3 regions of the Streptomyces sp. NBC_00885 genome follow, and region 2 is predicted to be linked to each of the others. Evidence: riboswitches for the same ligand, from Rfam matches in the RefSeq annotation. Region 2 holds a riboswitch; each other region holds the start of a gene.
What was found. A riboswitch is a leader RNA that binds a small molecule or an ion and turns the genes downstream of it on or off. The one in region 2 is predicted to bind cobalamin.
Positions count from the first base shown of each region.

Region 1 (5,491 bases), 4.9 Mb from region 2:
GCCCGCCGCCTCAAGGTCGTTCACCTCGTCGCGCAGGGCGAGGGCGACCTGGCGTGCGGTCTGGGCGAGCGGCTGGTCGTCGCGTACGAAGGACCAGGCGAGCATGGTGACAGGGCCGGTGAGCATGCCCTTGACGGGGCGGTCGGTGAGCGACTGGGCGTAGCGGGTCCAGCGGACCGTCATCGGATCGGGGCGGGAGACGTCACCTGCCAGGATCGGCGGCCGGACATAGCGGGTGCCGTACGACTGGACCCAGCCGTGCTGCGTCGCGAGATAGCCGCTGAGCTGTTCGGCGAAGTACTGGACCATGTCGTTGCGTTCGGGCTCGCCGTGTACGAGCACGTCGATGCCGGTCTTCTCCTGGAAGGAGACGACCTCGCGGATCTCGGCCTCGATGCGCTCCTCGTACCCCTGGGTGTCGATGCGCCCGGCCCGCAGGTCGGCCCGTGCGGTGCGCAGTTCGACGGTCTGCGGGAACGAGCCGATCGTGGTCGTGGGCAGCAGGGGAAGGCGCAGACGTGCGCGCTGGGCCGCGGCGCGCTGCGCGTAAGGGAGGCTGCGCCGGGTGTCCGCCGCGGTGACGGCCGCGCTGCGGGCGCGGACGGCGGGGTCGCGGGTGAGCGCGGAGGTGGCGCGGGAGAGCAGGTCGGCCCGGTTGGCGGCGAGCCTGGCGGCGATGGCGTCGGTGCCCTCGGTCAGCCCACGGGCCAGCGTGACGACCTCGGCCGTCTTCTGGCGGGCGAAGGCGAGCCAGCGGGCGACCTGCGTGTCGACATCGCGTTCCGCGGCGGCGTCGAGCGGCACATGCAGCAGGGAGCAGGACGGCGCGACATCCACTTCGCCGGCCAGCCCGAGCAGGGTGGCGAGGGTGGCGGCCGACTTCCCGAGGTCGTTGATCCATACGTTGCGACCGTCGACGACTCCGGCGACGAGCCGCTTGCCGGGCAGTCCGCCGACGGCCGCGAGGTCGCGGAGGTTGGCGTGGGCGGCGCCGGTGAAGTCGAGGGCCAGCCCGTCGACTGGGGCCTTGGCCAGGACGGGGAGTGCGTCGCCGAGCCGGTCGAAGTAGGAGGCGATCAGCAGCTTCGGCCGGCCGGTTAGCCCTCCGAGCTCGCGGTAGGCGCGGCCCGCGGCGCTGAGCACGGCGGGCGGCTGGTCCTGGACCAGTGCCGGTTCGTCGAGCTGGACCCACTGGGCGCCCGCGGCCCGCAGCTCGCGGAGCACCTCGGCGTACACCGGCAGCAGCCGGTCCAGCAGGGTGAGCGGCTGGAAGTCGGAAGCAACTCCGGGCGCGGGCTTGGCGAGCAGCAGATAGGTGATCGGCCCGAGGAGCACCGGGCGGGCCGTGAGCCCGAGCGCGAGCGCTTCCTTCAGCTCGGCGACCTGCTTGCCACAGTTGGCGGCGAAGGCGGCGTCGGGGCCGAGTTCGGGGACGAGGTAGTGGTAGTTGGTGTCGAACCACTTGGTCATTTCCAGGGGCGCGACATCCTGGGTTCCGCGGGCCATGGCGAAGTAGCCGTCGAGCGCGTCGGCGTCGACGGCCGCCCGGTGACGTGCGGGAATGGCGCCGACCATCACGCTGGTGTCCAGGACATGGTCGTAGTACGAGAAGTCTCCGGTGGGGACTTCGTGGATACCGGCGCCCGCGAGCTGCTGCCAGGTGGCCCGGCGCAGCCGGGCGGCCGTCTCCTTCAGGGCATCGGCGTCGACGCGGCCCTTCCAGTAGCGCTCGACGGCCTTCTTCAGCTCCCGGTTCGGGCCCTGGCGGGGGTAGCCGTGGACGGTGGCCCTGGATCCTGCGGCGGTGGATGTGCTGGTCACGGAACTCTCCTTCGCGAGTACTCGTCCATGACCTCGGACAGCTCGTGGGACGCGAAGGAGGGCAGACACAGCCGTCTGCCCATGCCGCCGACCCGCCCACGAGGTCACCGAGATCTCCGCGCGCGTTCGCGCACGGGCAGTGGCAGGTCTTCGGACTCATGGGCACGCCCGCGCGTACGGGGTTTGCGTACGCAGGCACCTACTGGCCGTCGCTTCCCGGATCCGCTGCCGGATCCAGTGCGTATGACGGCGGTCGTTCCCACTCACCGCTGCGGGGCAGTTCCGGATTCCCACCGGATTCCCTCTTGCGACGCGCCTGCCTGGAGGACAGGGCGAACCAGCTGCACGATCACCCTAGGTGCGTCATTGACATGTGACCAAACGGTCACCTATTTTGGATGGCATGGACGAAGTGTTCAAGGCACTGGCCGACCCGACGCGGCGCAGCCTCCTCGACGAGCTCTTCCGCCAGGACGGGCAGACGCTCAGCGCGCTCGAGGCCCGCTTCGACATCAGCCGCTTCGGCGTCATGAAGCACCTCAAGCAGCTCGAGGAAGCCGGCCTGATCGTCACCAGGCGCCGCGGCCGGGAAAAGCTCCACTTCCTGAACCCCGTCCCTATCCGGCTCGTCCACGACCGGTGGGTGAGCAAGTACGCGGAACCCTGGGCGGCCGCACTCAGCGGCCTCAAGAGCCGACTGGAGAGCCCCATGGAAAAGGTCTTCGAGATTTACATCCGCACCACCCCTGAGCGCCTCTGGGAGGCGATCACCGACCCCGAGATCCGGAGCAAGTACAACTTCGGCATGCGGGTCACCTCCGACTGGCAGCCCGGCGGGCGCTTCGAGATGAGCTCCCCCAAGGCCGACGGCCTGCTCGGCGAGGGCGAGATCCTCGAAATCGATCCACCGCGCAAGCTCGTCCAGAGCATGGTCGCGCTCTGGAGCGACGAGGCGAAAGCCGAAGGCACGTCGAGGGTCACCTGGGACATCGAGCCCGTCGGCGACTCCTGCCGGCTCACCGTCACGCACGACCAGCTGCGCGAGGGTGCGAACGAGGAGCTGTACGGCGGTTGGCCGATGATCCTCTCCGGCCTCAAGACCTGGCTGGAGACCGGCGAGCTGCTGACCACGCCGGGCTCACTGATGTACACCTGATCAGGCCCGGCGACCCGCTTTTCCGGTACGGCAGTGCGCGGTGGGACCCGTACCGGAAAAGCGCCGGGTCACCTCAGTGGCCGCCGGACTGCCCGACGCGCAGGCCGGATCCCACCACGCGCGCCTTGATGCCGTCGCGCTCCACCGTGATGTGCTGGAGCCGCAACTCCTTCAGGGAGCGGGGCAGTTCGAAGGAGAGTGACAGCCTCTCGGACAGCTCCGGGGGCTTGAGGGCGAGCATTGCCCCGACCAGACCGGGATCGATGCCGACCTTCCTCAGCAGCTGCGGATGCTCCAGTACGACATCGACGAGATTGACCTTCATCAGCCGCTCGATGAACTTCGGCGCGCTGGTGAGCCGGTGGAGTTCCTCCTCGCTCCGCAGCGCCCGGCGCACATACTCCCTGGGCACTCCGAGCCGGTCCACGATCGCGGGCACGGCAAGCAGCGCCTTCAGCCGGGCGCCCTCGCCGCTGATCCGCTCGGCGGCCTCGCGATGCAGCCGCAGGCCGGAGTGATCCGGATCCTTGCCGGGCCGGTAGGTGGCCACCCGGGGAATGTCGAGCTGCATGCCGTCCAGGGTGGTGGTGAGGGAGCGCTCGTTGTCACGCTGTATGTGCGCCTGGGCCTGCACGCGCAGATCCTGTCCGGCGACGGCGAGTTCGCCGTTCACCCGGACCGCGTCCGCGCCGCTGCCGGTGAACTTCAGCTGTGAGGCGCCCAGTTCACGGTTCAGATCGTCGAAGGAGAGCAGCACCTCGCCGTCCAGATCGCCGATGACGGCGCCCTTGATCGAGGTCGGGGCATCTCCGACGATGCGTACGTCCTTGGCGGTGGCCCGCACCTCGGCAAGCGAGACGCGATCGGCCGAGACGTCGGGCACGGTGACATCGACGCGGTCGATCCGCTCGTCGAGCAGCTGGGTGAGAAAGGGAAAACCGTGGATGTCCACGTCGGGCCTGGTGGCGAGCCCGAGTGACTTCTGGAGCTGGTCCGCCGCCCTGCTCTGCGCGTAGTACTCCGCGAGCCGGTCGGTGAGCAGCAGACACAGGGTGCACAGGACGGCCGCTGCGGTCAGCTTCACCACCGCGGGCAGCGCCGCGAACCGGCTCTTGCCACGGTGATTGGGCGGTGTCCAGTCGTCGTCGTCCGGGTCGGAGGTGAGCCCGAGCTCCAGAGGGTCCTTCGGGTCGTAGACGCTGAAGTCGGGCTCGGGGTCCGCCAGTTGAGCGAGTTCTTCGTACGGATTTCGTGGATGCGCTGATATGCGTGTGGGGGGTCGCATCGCCTTATCCCACCATGTCGGCCACCCTCGAACGCAAATCCTGCTACCGATGGGTAGGGATTTGAGCCAAATATCGGCGACTCTGCTGCGCAGACGCCGTGGCGCGCGTCACCGTGCCCACGGCTTCGCGCGCTCATTAGGCTGAGGACATGGTCACCTCGCACGTCCTCACATGGGAAGTCACCGGGAGCCAGGGGTACGAGACCTCATGGATCGAGCTCCGGGGCACGACGCTCCAGGCCCGCGGGCGTGCGGTCGGAACCCGGCCGGAGGTCTACTGGATCTCGTACGAGCTCGACACCGACGAGGACTTCGTGACCCGTGAGCTGCATGTGCGCGCCGCGACGGCCCACGGTTCGCACGAGCTGCGCCTGCTGCACGACGGCTCCGGCCGGTGGACGGCCGGCGGAAAGCAGCTGCCCGAGATGGACGGCGCGCTCGACTGCGATCTGGGGCTGTGTCCGCTCACCAACACCATGCCGGTGCTGCGGCACGGGCTCCACCTGGCGCCGGGCGAGCGGACGTTCCTGATGGCCTGGGTCTCGGTGCCCGATCTGGCCGTGCACGCCTCTCGGCAGACGTACACCCATCTCGGGCGGACCGACGCCGGTGCGCTCGTCCGCTTCGCTTCGGGCGACTTCCGCAGCGATGTGGAGTTCGACGCGGAAGGGCTCGTGGTCGACTATCCAGGTCTGGCCCACCGCATGTCGGCCAAGTCCTGAGTGAAGGTGGTGGAGGTATGAGGCTCACGATCCTCGGCGGCGGGGGCTTCCGCCTGCCGCTCGTGTACGGCGCCCTGCTCGCCGACCACGCTGAGGGCCGTATCACCCAGGTCGTCCTCCACGACGTGGACGCAGCTCGGCTGACCGCGATCGCACGGGTCCTCGCCGACCAGGCCGAATCAGTGCCCGACGCGCCGCGGATCACCGTCACCACCGACCTCGACGAGGCGCTGCGCGGCGCGGACTTCGTCTTCTCCGCCATCCGTGTCGGCGGCCTGGAGGGCCGAGCGGCCGACGAGCGGATCGCCCTGGCCGAGGACGTCCTGGGCCAGGAGACGGTGGGCGCGGGCGGTATCGCGTACGGACTGCGCACCGTTCCGGTCGCCGGCGACATCGCACTCCGGGTCGCCCGGCTCGCCCCCGACGCCTGGGTCATCAACTTCACCAACCCGGCCGGTCTTGTCACCGAGGCCATGGCCCGCCACCTCGGCGACCGTGTCATCGGAA
Region 1 is NZ_CP108796.1:7,721,216-7,726,706, reverse strand. It holds gene metE (5-methyltetrahydropteroyltriglutamate--homocysteine S-methyltransferase) at 1-1,821, opposite strand, end outside; cobalamin riboswitch at 1,945-2,178, opposite strand; gene OHA61_RS35255 (ArsR/SmtB family transcription factor) at 2,225-2,977, shown strand; gene OHA61_RS35250 (DUF2993 domain-containing protein) at 3,051-4,262, opposite strand; gene OHA61_RS35245 (putative glycolipid-binding domain-containing protein) at 4,412-4,984, shown strand; gene OHA61_RS35240 (6-phospho-beta-glucosidase) at 5,002-5,491, shown strand, end outside.
Region 1: another riboswitch for cobalamin. It lies ahead of metE (5-methyltetrahydropteroyltriglutamate--homocysteine S-methyltransferase); the one in region 2 lies ahead of OHA61_RS12330 (ribonucleoside-diphosphate reductase subunit alpha).

Region 2 (5,491 bases):
GACTCGGTGTTCATGCCGGGCAGACCGTCGCCGCACAGATCGCGGCCGAACTGCAGCTCCGCCTCGACGGCCTCCCTCAGCATGTCGGTGACCTGCTGCTGGAGCTCGTCGTCGAAGAGTTCGGGCTCCTCCTTGCGGACCGTGTCCACGACCTCGAAGGCGAAGTTCATGTGCATGGTCTCGTCGCGGAAGACCCAGTTGGTGCCGGTGGCCAGGCCGTGCAGCAGACCGCGGGAGCGGAACCAGTAGACGTAGGCGAACGCGCCGTAGAAGAACAGCCCCTCGATGCAGGCCGCGAAGCAGATCAGATTCAGCAGGAAGCGCCGCCGGTCGGCCTTCGTCTCCAGGCGCTCGATCTTCTCGACCGAGTCCATCCACTTGAAGCAGAACTGGGCCTTCTCGCGGATGGAGGGGATCTCCTCCACCGCGTCGAACGCGGCCGCGCGGTCGTCCGGATCGGGGAGGTAGGTGTCGAGCAGCGTCAGATAGAACTGGACGTGCACGGCCTCCTCGAAGAGCTGACGGCTCAGGTAGAGCCGCGCCTCGGGGGAGTTGATGTGCTTGTAGAGCGTCAGAACCAGGTTGTTGGAGACGATCGAATCACCGGTCGCGAAGAACGCGACCAGCCGGCCGATCATGTGCTGCTCGCCCGGCGTGAGCTTGGTGAGGTCGGCGACGTCGGAGTGGAGGTCGACCTCCTCGACGGTCCAGGTGTTCTTGATCGCGTCGCGGTAGCGCTCGTAGAAGTCCGGGTAGCGCATCGGACGCAGGGTCAGCTCGAAGCCCGGGTCGAGGAGGTTCTTGTTCTCGGTGGTCATTACTGGCAGGCCTCGCAGGACTCGGGGTTTTCGAGGGAGCAGGCGATCGCGTCGGCGTCGGGCGCGGATGCCTGCTGGACGGGAATGGTCGCCTGCGACTGGGCGGCGCGGGCGATCCGGGTCGCCGGGCGTGAGCGCAGGTAGTACGTCGTCTTCAGGCCCTGCTTCCAGGCGTACGCGTACATCGAGCTGAGCTTCCCGATGGTCGGCGTCTCGAGGAACAGGTTCAGCGACTGCGACTGGTCCAGGAACGGAGTGCGGGCGGCGGCCATGTCGATCAGGCCGCGCTGCGGGATCTCCCACGCCGTGCGGTACAGCGCGCGGACGTCGGCGGGGATCCAGTTGAAGCCCTGCACCGAGCCGCTGGACTCGCGCAGCGCCTCGCGGGTCTGCGCGTCCCATACGCCCAGCTTCTTCAGCTCCTCCACGAGATAGGCGTTGACCTGGAGGAACTCACCACTGAGCGTCTCACGCTTGAACAGGTTGGAGACCTGGGGCTCGATGCACTCGTACACGCCCGCGATCGAGGCGATGGTGGCGGTCGGCGCGATGGCGAGGAGGAGCGAGTTGCGCATGCCGCTCTTCGCCACCCGCGCGCGCAGGGCGTCCCAGCGCTCGGGCCAGTTGAGCTCCACGTCGTAGTGGTCGGGGTGCAGCACACCACGGGCCGCGCGGGTCTCGGACCAGGCGGGCAGCGGGCCGTTGCGCTCGGCGAGCGAGCAGGACGCCTCGTACGCGGCGAGCATGATCCGCTCGGCGATCTTCGTGGAGAGCGCCTTGGCCTCGGGGGAGTCGAAGGGCAGGCGCAGCTTGAAGAAGACGTCCTGGAGGCCCATCGCGCCCAGGCCGACCGGACGCCACCTGGCGTTGGAACGGCCCGCCTGCTCGGTCGGGTAGAAGTTGATGTCGACGACCCGGTCGAGGAAGGTCACGGCGGTACGGACGGTCTCGTCCAGGCGCTCCCAGTCGATGCCGTCGCCCGCGACGAACGAACCCAGGTTGACCGAGCCGAGGTTGCACACGGCCGTCTCGCCGTCGTCCGTGACTTCGAGGATCTCGGTGCACAGGTTGGAGCTGTGCACGACCCGGCCGGGCTCGGCGGTCTGGTTGGCGGTGCGGTTGGAGGCGTCCTTGAAGGTCATCCAGCCGTTGCCGGTCTGGGCGAGCGTACGCATCATCCGGCCGTACAGCTCGCGTGCCGGGATGGCCTTGCGGGCCAGGCCCTCGGCCTCCGCCTTGCGGTACGCGGCGTCGAACTCCTCGCCCCACAGGTCGACCAGCCCGGGCACATCGGCGGGCGAGAACAGCGACCAGTCGGCGTCGGCCTCGACGCGGCGCATGAACTCGTCCGGGATCCAGTGCGCGAGGTTGAGGTTGTGCGTACGCCGCGCGTCCTCACCGGTGTTGTCGCGCAGCTCCAGGAACTCCTCGATGTCCGCGTGCCAGGTCTCCAGATAGATCGCGGCCGCGCCCTTGCGCCGGCCGCCCTGGTTCACGGCGGCGACCGAGGCGTCGAGGGTCTTCAGGAAGGGCACGATGCCGTTGGAGTGCCCGTTGGTGCCGCGGATCAGCGAACCGCGCGCGCGGATACGGGAGTACGAGAGGCCGATGCCGCCCGCGTGCTTGGACAGGCGGGCGACCTGGTGGTAGCGGTCGTAGATCGAGTCCAGCTCGTCCAGCGGGGAGTCCAGCAGATAGCAGGACGACATCTGCGGGTGGCGGGTCCCGGAGTTGAAGAGCGTGGGCGAGGAGGGGAGGTAGTCCAGCCTGCTCATCAGCCGGTAGAGCGCGGCGACCTCGTCCAGGGCGCGGGTGCTGTTGTCCTCCGCGAGGCCCGAGGCGACGCGCAGCATGAAGTACTGCGGCGTCTCGATCACCTGACGGGTGATCGGATGCCGCAGCAGATAGCGGCTGTAGAGGGTGCGCAGCCCGAAGTAGCCGAAGCGGTCGTCCGCGTCCCGGTCGATCAGCGCGTCCAGCCGGGCGGCGTGCAGCGCCACGAACTCGGCCGTGCGGTCGGCGATCAGGCCCTCGCGGTGGCCGACCGCGACCGAGGCGGAGAAGGAGACCGCGCCCTGTCCGGCTGCCTCGTCTGCGATATGACGGGTCAGCAGGCGGGCAGCGAGCCGGGAGTAGGCAGGGTCCTCGGAGATCAGCCCCGCGGCCGCGTCGGTGGCCAGGCTCCGGAGCTCCGCCGCGTCCGAACCGGCGTGCCGGCCGCGCAGCGCGGCGGCGGCGACACGGCCGGGGTCGGTGTCGGGCAGATCGGCGGTGAGACCGGTCAGGGTCCGCAGAAGCGCGGTCCCGGGGCCGTCGGCCACCTGCTCGGAGATGCCTGAAGCCGGATCGGCTGGCGCGATGGTCACGTGGTGCTCTCCCTCGCTCGGCTCTGGGCCGGCGGGGGGAGGGGTCACGGGCGCGCGTCAGGGGACGGCTCACCGCGTCCACCGGCCCAACCGCGAGGCCCGGACGTGTCGGCACCCGGTTCGGTCGAGCCGGATGCACCGTCGGCAGGTCTTCGGACTGGTGGGGTACGGCAAAGCGCACCACATCACACCGTTGCGGGACAGTTCCGGATTCGCACCGGATTCCCCTGCGGCGACAGCGAGCATGAGCATACATGTGGGGGCGGGGAGTTGCCGCACCCACCACATGTTGTGCCGGGGCGGCTACGGGGTGCGGGGTGCGCCTGCGGCGGGGCTGTTCCCCACCCCGCCCCTTCCCGAACTGCGGGCAAGCCCCCAGGACCCCGGACGGGGCTTCGCCCCGGACCCCGTATGCGACCTTCGGCCGCATGTCCTCAAACGCCGGACGGGCTGAAGTGCGCGGCCCAGCCGCACATCCAGCCCCGCCGGCGCTTGAGGAGCGGGGTCCGGGGCGGAGCCCCGCCACGCGGCGGAGCCGCACAATGTCACAGCGGGAAAGGGCGGGGTGGGGAACAGCCCCGCGCAGCGGCACCCGCGCCAAGACGGACCGTCAGTGACCCGCGCCCGCCGTTGCCGACGGCAGTTCCGCCTTCACGTCCGGATCCCCCGCGTCCGCCGTGTAGTCCGACGGCGACGTCTCGTCGACGCCCTCCGGCGCCTTCACCGCCCGCAGTACGAACGTCAGCACCACCGTCACCACCACGTTCAGCACGAACGCGGTCAGACCGATGTACCCGATCTCGCCGAAGCCGGGGATCTCCGCGGACGAGCCGCCGAAGTGCTTCTGCGTCGGGCTGGCCACTCCGTACGCCGCCGCTGTGCCGTAGATCATGCCGGCCGCCCAGCCGGCCAGCAGCGCCCAGCGGTGGAACCAGCGGGTGAACAAGCCGCCCACCAGCGAGGGGAAGGTCTGGAGGATCCAGATGCCGCCCAGAAGCTGGAAGTTGATGGCCACCGTCTTGTCCATCGTCAGGACGAAGGCCAGCGCGCCGACCTTCACCAGGAGGGACACCAGCTTGGAGACCTTGGTCTCCTGCGCGGGCGTCGCGTCCGGCTTGATGAAGTCCTTGTAGATGTTCCGCGTGAACAGGTTCGCCGCCGCGATCGACATGATCGCCGCCGGCACCAGCGCCCCGATGCCGATCGCCGCGAAGGCGACACCGGCGAACCAGTCGGGGAACATGTTCTCGAACAGCTGCGGGATGGCCAGCTGACCGTTCTTCACCTTCACGCCCGCCGCGATCGCCATGAAGCCGAGCAGCGCCAGCAGGCCCAGCATCAGTGAATACAGCGGCAGAATCGTGGTGTTGCGCCGGATCACGTCACGGCTGCGCGAGGAGAGCGTCGCCGTGATCGAGTGCGGATACATGAACAGCGCCAGGGCGGACCCGAGTGCCAGCGTGGCGTAACCCCACTGGCCCGCCTCCGCAGGTGCCAGCGCGCCCCGTGGCTTGTCCGTCGCCGGGTTGATCTGCGCCAGCGCGTCGCCCGCCTTGGCGAAGATGTCGTCGAAGCCGCCGAGCTTGATCGGGATGTAGATGATCGCCACCGCGATGACGATGTAGATCAGCGTGTCCTTGACGAAGGCGATCAGCGCGGGGGCCCGCAGCCCGGAGGAGTACGTGTACGCCGCGAGCACACCGAAGGCGATCAGCAGCGGCAGGTCCTTGACGAACCAGTTCGTGCTCTCGCCGCCGCCGACACCCATCACGTCGAGTACGGCCTGGATGCCGACCAGTTGGAGCGCGATGTAGGGCATCGTCGCCAGGATGCCGGTGACGGCGACCGCCAGCGACAGGCCCTTCGAGCCCCAGCGTCCGCGGACGAAGTCCGAGGTGGTGACGTATCCGTGCTTGTGCGAGACCGACCACAGCCGGGGCAGGAAGGTGAAGATCAGCGGATAGACGAGGATCGTGTACGGGACGGCGAAGAAGCCCGCCGCGCCCGCCGCGTAGATCGCCGCGGGGACGGCGACGAAGGTGTACGCCGTGTAGAGGTCGCCCCCGAGCAGGAACCAGGTGACCCAGGTGCCGAACGACCGGCCGCCCAGGCCCCATTCGTCGAGGCTGTCGCTCTCGGCCCTGCGCCAGCGCGCGGCCAGGAAGCCCATGACCGTGACGGCCAGGAAGAAGAAGATGAAGACGCTGAGTGCGACGCCGTTCACGCCGTCGTTCACTTCGACGCACCCCCCTTGCGGGCGCGCTGGTCGCGCTGCCACAGCGTGTAGGCGACCACGGTGAGCGCGGT
Region 2 is NZ_CP108796.1:2,816,330-2,821,820, reverse strand. It holds gene OHA61_RS12335 (ribonucleotide-diphosphate reductase subunit beta) at 1-818, opposite strand, end outside; gene OHA61_RS12330 (ribonucleoside-diphosphate reductase subunit alpha) at 818-3,184, opposite strand; cobalamin riboswitch at 3,310-3,443, opposite strand; gene mctP (monocarboxylate uptake permease MctP) at 3,795-5,420, opposite strand; gene OHA61_RS12320 (DUF3311 domain-containing protein) at 5,417-5,491, opposite strand, start outside.

Region 3 (5,491 bases), 3.9 Mb from region 2:
GATGTACGCGCGCGTGCCGTGCACGCCCCACTCGGGCATCTTCTGCGGCTCGGCGAAGCCATGGCCCGTCAGCAGCACGGTGTCGGACAGGAAGCGGGCCAGTTCGACGAGGTTGTCCGGACCGCCCTCGACCAGATAGCGCAGCGCCTCGGCCACCACACCCGCGGGCACCGACGACTCGGCCATCAACTCCGCGTCCGGCACCGTCTCGCCGCCGAGCAGCACCGTCGCAATCCGGGCCGCCTTCAGCGCGGCGAGACCGTCCTCCCAGGCCCGCTTCCCGCCGAGAAGACGTACTACGGCGATGTCGGCGCCCTCGATCAGCGCGGGCAGTTCCTCGGTCACGTCGACACGGGTGGGGTTGCCGATCCGGTAAGGCGCCCCGGAGGCCCGGGCCGCCAGCAGATCGGTGTCGGCGGTGGACAGCAACAGCACGGTGCTCATGGCGCTCCCGGTGGAATGAAGGGCAGTCCCGACGGAGCGCCCGACTCGATGAGCCTCAACAGCGCGTCCGTGTCCGCGTGTTCTTCGATCAGATCGCCGAGGCGTTCCAGCTGCTCCTCGCGCAGCGCGCCGAAGCTGGTGTCCGGCGCCGGTACGAAACGCCGTCCCGAGGCTGCTGCCACCTCCCGCAGAAAGGCGCGCCTGAAGCGGTCGCTCTCCAGCGAGCCGTGCCAGTGCGTGCCCCACACCGACCCGACCCGGCAGCCGTCCAGGCTGTGTCCACTGTCATCAGAGATGAACGCCTCTCCGCCCAGCACTTCGGCGACCCCGTGATGGATCTCGTACCCCTCGACGCTCTCGCCGAGCGCCGTGCCCACGGGCCGCGCGAGGGTCTTGTCCCGGGCGAACCGCACCCGTACCGGCAGCAGCCCGAGCCCGTCTACGGCGCCCGCGCGCGACTCCACCTCGTCCTCGATGTGCTCGCCCAGGAGCTGGAAGCCGCCGCAGATGCCGAGCACCGGCCGCCCCTCGGCGGCCCGGCGCGCCAGAGCGTCCGCGAGCCCGCGCTCGCGCAGCCACGCAAGCGCCTTGATCGTGCCCCTCGTGCCCGGCACGACCACCAGATCGGCGTCGACGAGCTCCTCGGCCCGGTCCACGAAGCGCACGACGACGCCGGGTTCGGCGGCGAGCGCGTCCACGTCCGTGAAGTTCGACATCAGCGGTACGGCGCACACGGCCACGCGCAGCACGTCCTCGCCGACGGGCGGCGCGACCATCGACTCCCGTACCGCGCCGCGCAGCGAGACCCGCAGCCCGTCCTCCTCGTCGATGCCGAGACCGTGCGCGAAGGGCAGCACGCCATAGGTGTGCCGCCCGGTCAGTCCGTACAGCATCTCCAGGCCGGGTTCGAGGAGCGTCACATCGCCCCGGAACTTATTGACCAGATAGCCCGCGATCAGTGCCTGGTCCTCGGGGGCGAGCAGTGCGGTCGTACCGAAGAAAGAGGCGAAGACGCCGCCGCGGTCGATGTCTCCGACCACGAGCACCGGCAGGCGCGCGGCCCGTGCGATGCCCATGTTCACGATGTCCGTACGCCGCAGATTGATCTCGGCCGGACTGCCCGCCCCCTCGCAGATCACGGCTTCATACGTGCCCCGCAGCTCCTCCAGGCACTCCACGACGGTCCCGAACAGGGACTCCTGCCGCCCGCCGTACAGCGTTTTCCCGGGGGACGACCCCCCAGCCCCCCCGAAGAACCCGCGGGCGCTGAGTTCACCCACCGGCCTGCCCATCAGCACGACCTGACTGGAACGGTCGCTGCCGGGCTTGAGCAGCACCGGGTTCATCAGCGCGCTCGGCTCCACACGGGCCGCCTGCGCCTGCATGGCCTGCGCCCGTCCGATCTCCGCGCCCTCGCGCGTCACGAACGAGTTGAGCGACATGTTCTGCCCTTTGAAGGGCGCGACCTTCACCCCCTGCCGCACCAGCCAGCGGCAGATCCCTGCCGTCACGACGCTCTTGCCCGCGTCGGACGTGGTTCCCGCGACCAGCAGTCCGCCGCCCCTGTGCCCGATCATCCCCGCCCCTTTCCCGCGCGCCGTGCACGCAGCGCATGCCCCGCGAGGCGCCCTGCCGCGCAGGTCGCGAGTGTCAGCCAGCCGACGCGGCGCGAGAGCCGCACGGCACGTTCGATGTCGCCGAACTGGACAGGGCGGCCGTCACCGTTGAGTACGGGACGGTGCTCGACGCGTCCGGCGTAGGAGAGCGTTCCGCCGAGCCGTACGCCGAGCGCACCGGCGAAAGCCGCCTCCACCGGGCCCGCGTTGGGGCTCGGATGTTTCTTCGCGTCGTCCCGCCAGGCCCGGGCGGCTCCGCGCGCGTCCCCGCCCGCGAGCACCGCCAGCGCCGCGGTGAGCCGGGCGCCCGGCCAGCCCGCGACGTCGTCGAGCCGGGCCGAGGCCCAGCCGAACCGCCGGTAGCGGGGCGACTTGTGGCCGACCATCGCGTCCAGGGTGTTGACCGCCCGGAAGCCGACCAGCCCCGGCACACCGGCGAGCGCCCCCCAGACCAGCGCGCCCACCACGGCGTCCGAGGTGTTCTCGGCGACGGATTCGACGACCGCTCGCGCGATCTGCTGCTCGTCCAGGGCCTGCGGATCGCGCCCGCACAGATGCGGCAGCCGTTCCCTGGCCACCTCCACGTCCCCGGCGGCCAGCGCGCCACCGATGGCGCGTGCCTCCCGGCCCAGCGAGGTGCCGCCGACGACGGCCCAGGTGGCGGCTGCGGTCAGTGTGAAGGACGCGGCCGAGCGGCCCCGTACTCCATGGCTCAGCAGTGCGGCGGCAGCGGCGGCGCCTCCGGCGCACACCGCGGTGTGCAGCGCGCCCCACCCCCGGTGATCACGCCACAGCACACGCTCGACACCACCCGCGGCCCGCCCGAACGCGGCGACCGGATGCCCTCGGCGGGGATCGCCCAGAAGCAGGTCACCGGCCAGGCCGGCGGTGGCGCCGTACACGAATCGGCGGTCGGCACGCATGGAATCAGGCCGTCGTTCCGCCTCGTTGGAACCTCGTACTCACCGCAGGAACCGAACCGCAGCCGCGCATGGCGATATGTCCTCACTCAGGGTGTCCGCGCCCTGGTTCGACGTGACCGGCGGTGAGAGTTCCTGGCTTCCGGGGGAGTGTTCCCCCGTGACAGTGGCGGGACCGCGCCGGATTCGCACCGGCTTCCTCTTCTGCCGCCGTAGATGGCCCCGGCAGTCCACCACGCTGCGAGAACGGGCGTCAACTGGCCTTTGACCTGCACGGGAAGAGTGTGTTGGGGCACACACGCGAGCCGGGTCACCCGATGGGGTGACCCGGCCCGGACCCGACGTATCCGAAACGGCTGTCAGGTGACGATCAGATAGATCCCGTACGCCACGGCAGCCGCGCAGAGCGCGAAGCACGCGTACGCCCCGGTGCGCGCCAGAACCGCGGAGCCGCCGCTCGTGGCCGCCGACTCCTGCTTGGTCAGGCCCACCACGCCCAGGGTGAACAGACCCACCAGGGCGACGGTGGCGACGAGGCTCACGCCGAAGACGGAGCCGAGTGCTGCCCAGTCGATTTTCATGCTGATCTGTCCTTACACCGTGGCCGGACGCGTCGGCTCTGAGCCGCTCGCGGGGGCCGGAGCCGGGATGGTCGACTTGATGTCCTGCGCGGGCGTGCCCGCCGGCGGCGGGGTGACGGCCGCGATGGCGGCGGTCACGACGCCCGCGGGTTCGGCGTCCGTGTCATTGACGTTGGTGTGGTCGACCACCTGGCGGCGGGAGACGAACCAGATCGCGGCGCAGGCGCCGATCAGGAAGGCCGCGACGACCGCGACGCCCCAGTCGCCCTGCTTGGTCACGAACTCCGAGCCCGCGGCGACCAGAGCGGCGGCGGGCAGCGTCAGGCCCCAGGCGACGAACATCCGGGTGGCGGTGGACCAGCGGACCACGCCGCCCTTGCGGCCCAGGCCCGCGCCCATCACGGCGCCGGAGCAGGAGTGCGTCGTCGACAGCGAGAAGCCGAGGTTGGAGGAGGCGAGGATGACGCTGGCGGCACTGGTCTGGGCGGCGAAGCCCTGCTGCGGCTGAAGGTCCGTCAGGCCCTTGCCCATGGTGCGGATGATGCGCCAGCCGCCGAGGTAGGTGCCCATCGCGATCGCGAGACCGGCGGAGAGGATGACCCACATCGGGGGGTTGGAGCCGGGCGAGAGCACGCCGCCGGCGATGAGCGCCAGCGTGATGATGCCCATCGTCTTCTGGGCGTCGTTGGTGCCGTGGGCCAGCGAGACGAGGCCCGCCGAGGTGATCTGGCCGGCGCGGTAGCCCTTCGCGGTGGCCTTCCCGTCGGCGTTCTTGCCGATCTTGTACGTCAGCCGGGAGGCCAGGAAGGCGGCGATGCCGGCCACCAGGGGGGCGGCGATCGCGGGGATCAGGACCTTGGTGACGACGGTGCCGCCGTTGACGCCGCCGATGCCGACCGAGGCGACCGTGGCGCCGATCAGTCCGCCCATCAGGGCGTGCGAGGAGCTGGACGGCAGACCGATCAGCCAGGTCATCAGGTTCCACAGGATGGCGCCGACGAGCGCCGCGAAGATCACTTCCGGAGTGATGCCGGACTCGGTGACGATGCCGCTGGAGATCGTCTTGGCGACCTCGACCGACAGGAACGCACCGGCAAGATTGAGCACGGCGGACATGGCCACCGCCGTCTTGGGCTTCAGGGCGCCGGTCGAGATGGTCGTCGCCATCGCGTTGGCGGTGTCGTGGAAACCGTTTGTGAAATCGAACACGAGAGCTGTCGCGATCACGATCGCTAGCAGCAGCGTGATGTGTTCCATTTACCCAGGCAATCTCTTGACGTCAGTGGCGCGGTGAACGTATTTAACCTGGATGAACGGAAGATGAACTAGGGGGGGCGTCGTGGTGTTCTGAAGTGAGGATTTGTCACTCTGCTTGTCGGGGTGGCGGCAGCGCCGCTGAAATACGGCTTTCAAGACGATTTGCGTGATCTCCGTCACCCGTCCGTCCCTGTGGCATCCGGCCCCGCCTGACAGGATCGCCGCATGACCGACCAGGTACGGCAGGACGCGATCGAGCGGGCGTGGCAGGACCTCGTGGCCACGGCCCGCCGTACGGCTGCGGAGGGCCTCGTGGTGGGCACGTCGGGCAATGTCTCGGTACGGGTCGGGTCGCTCGTCCTGGTCACCCCGAGCGGAGTCCCCTACGACCGGCTCACCCGCGAGGACGCCGTCGCCGTCGACCTCGACGGCAATCAGGTCCTCGGCGACCTCGCCCCCACCAGCGAGCTGCCCCTGCACCTGGAGCTCTACCGCAACACATCCGCCGGCGCCGTGGTCCACACCCATGCCGTACACGCCACCGCCGTCTCCACCCTCGTCCCCGAACTCCCGCTCATCCACTACATGGCCGGGGCCATGGGCGGGCCCGTCCGTGTCGCGGAGTACGCCCTGTACGGAACCGAGGAACTGGCCCGGAACATGCTCCGAGCCC
Region 3 is NZ_CP108796.1:6,737,003-6,742,493, forward strand. It holds gene cobN (cobaltochelatase subunit CobN) at 1-444, opposite strand, end outside; gene OHA61_RS30530 (cobyric acid synthase) at 441-2,021, opposite strand; gene OHA61_RS30535 (cobalamin biosynthesis protein) at 2,018-2,983, opposite strand; cobalamin riboswitch at 3,089-3,231, opposite strand; gene OHA61_RS30540 (hypothetical protein) at 3,340-3,561, opposite strand; gene OHA61_RS30545 (anion permease) at 3,574-4,818, opposite strand; gene OHA61_RS30550 (class II aldolase/adducin family protein) at 5,044-5,491, shown strand, end outside.
Region 3: another riboswitch for cobalamin. It lies ahead of OHA61_RS30535 (cobalamin biosynthesis protein); the one in region 2 lies ahead of OHA61_RS12330 (ribonucleoside-diphosphate reductase subunit alpha).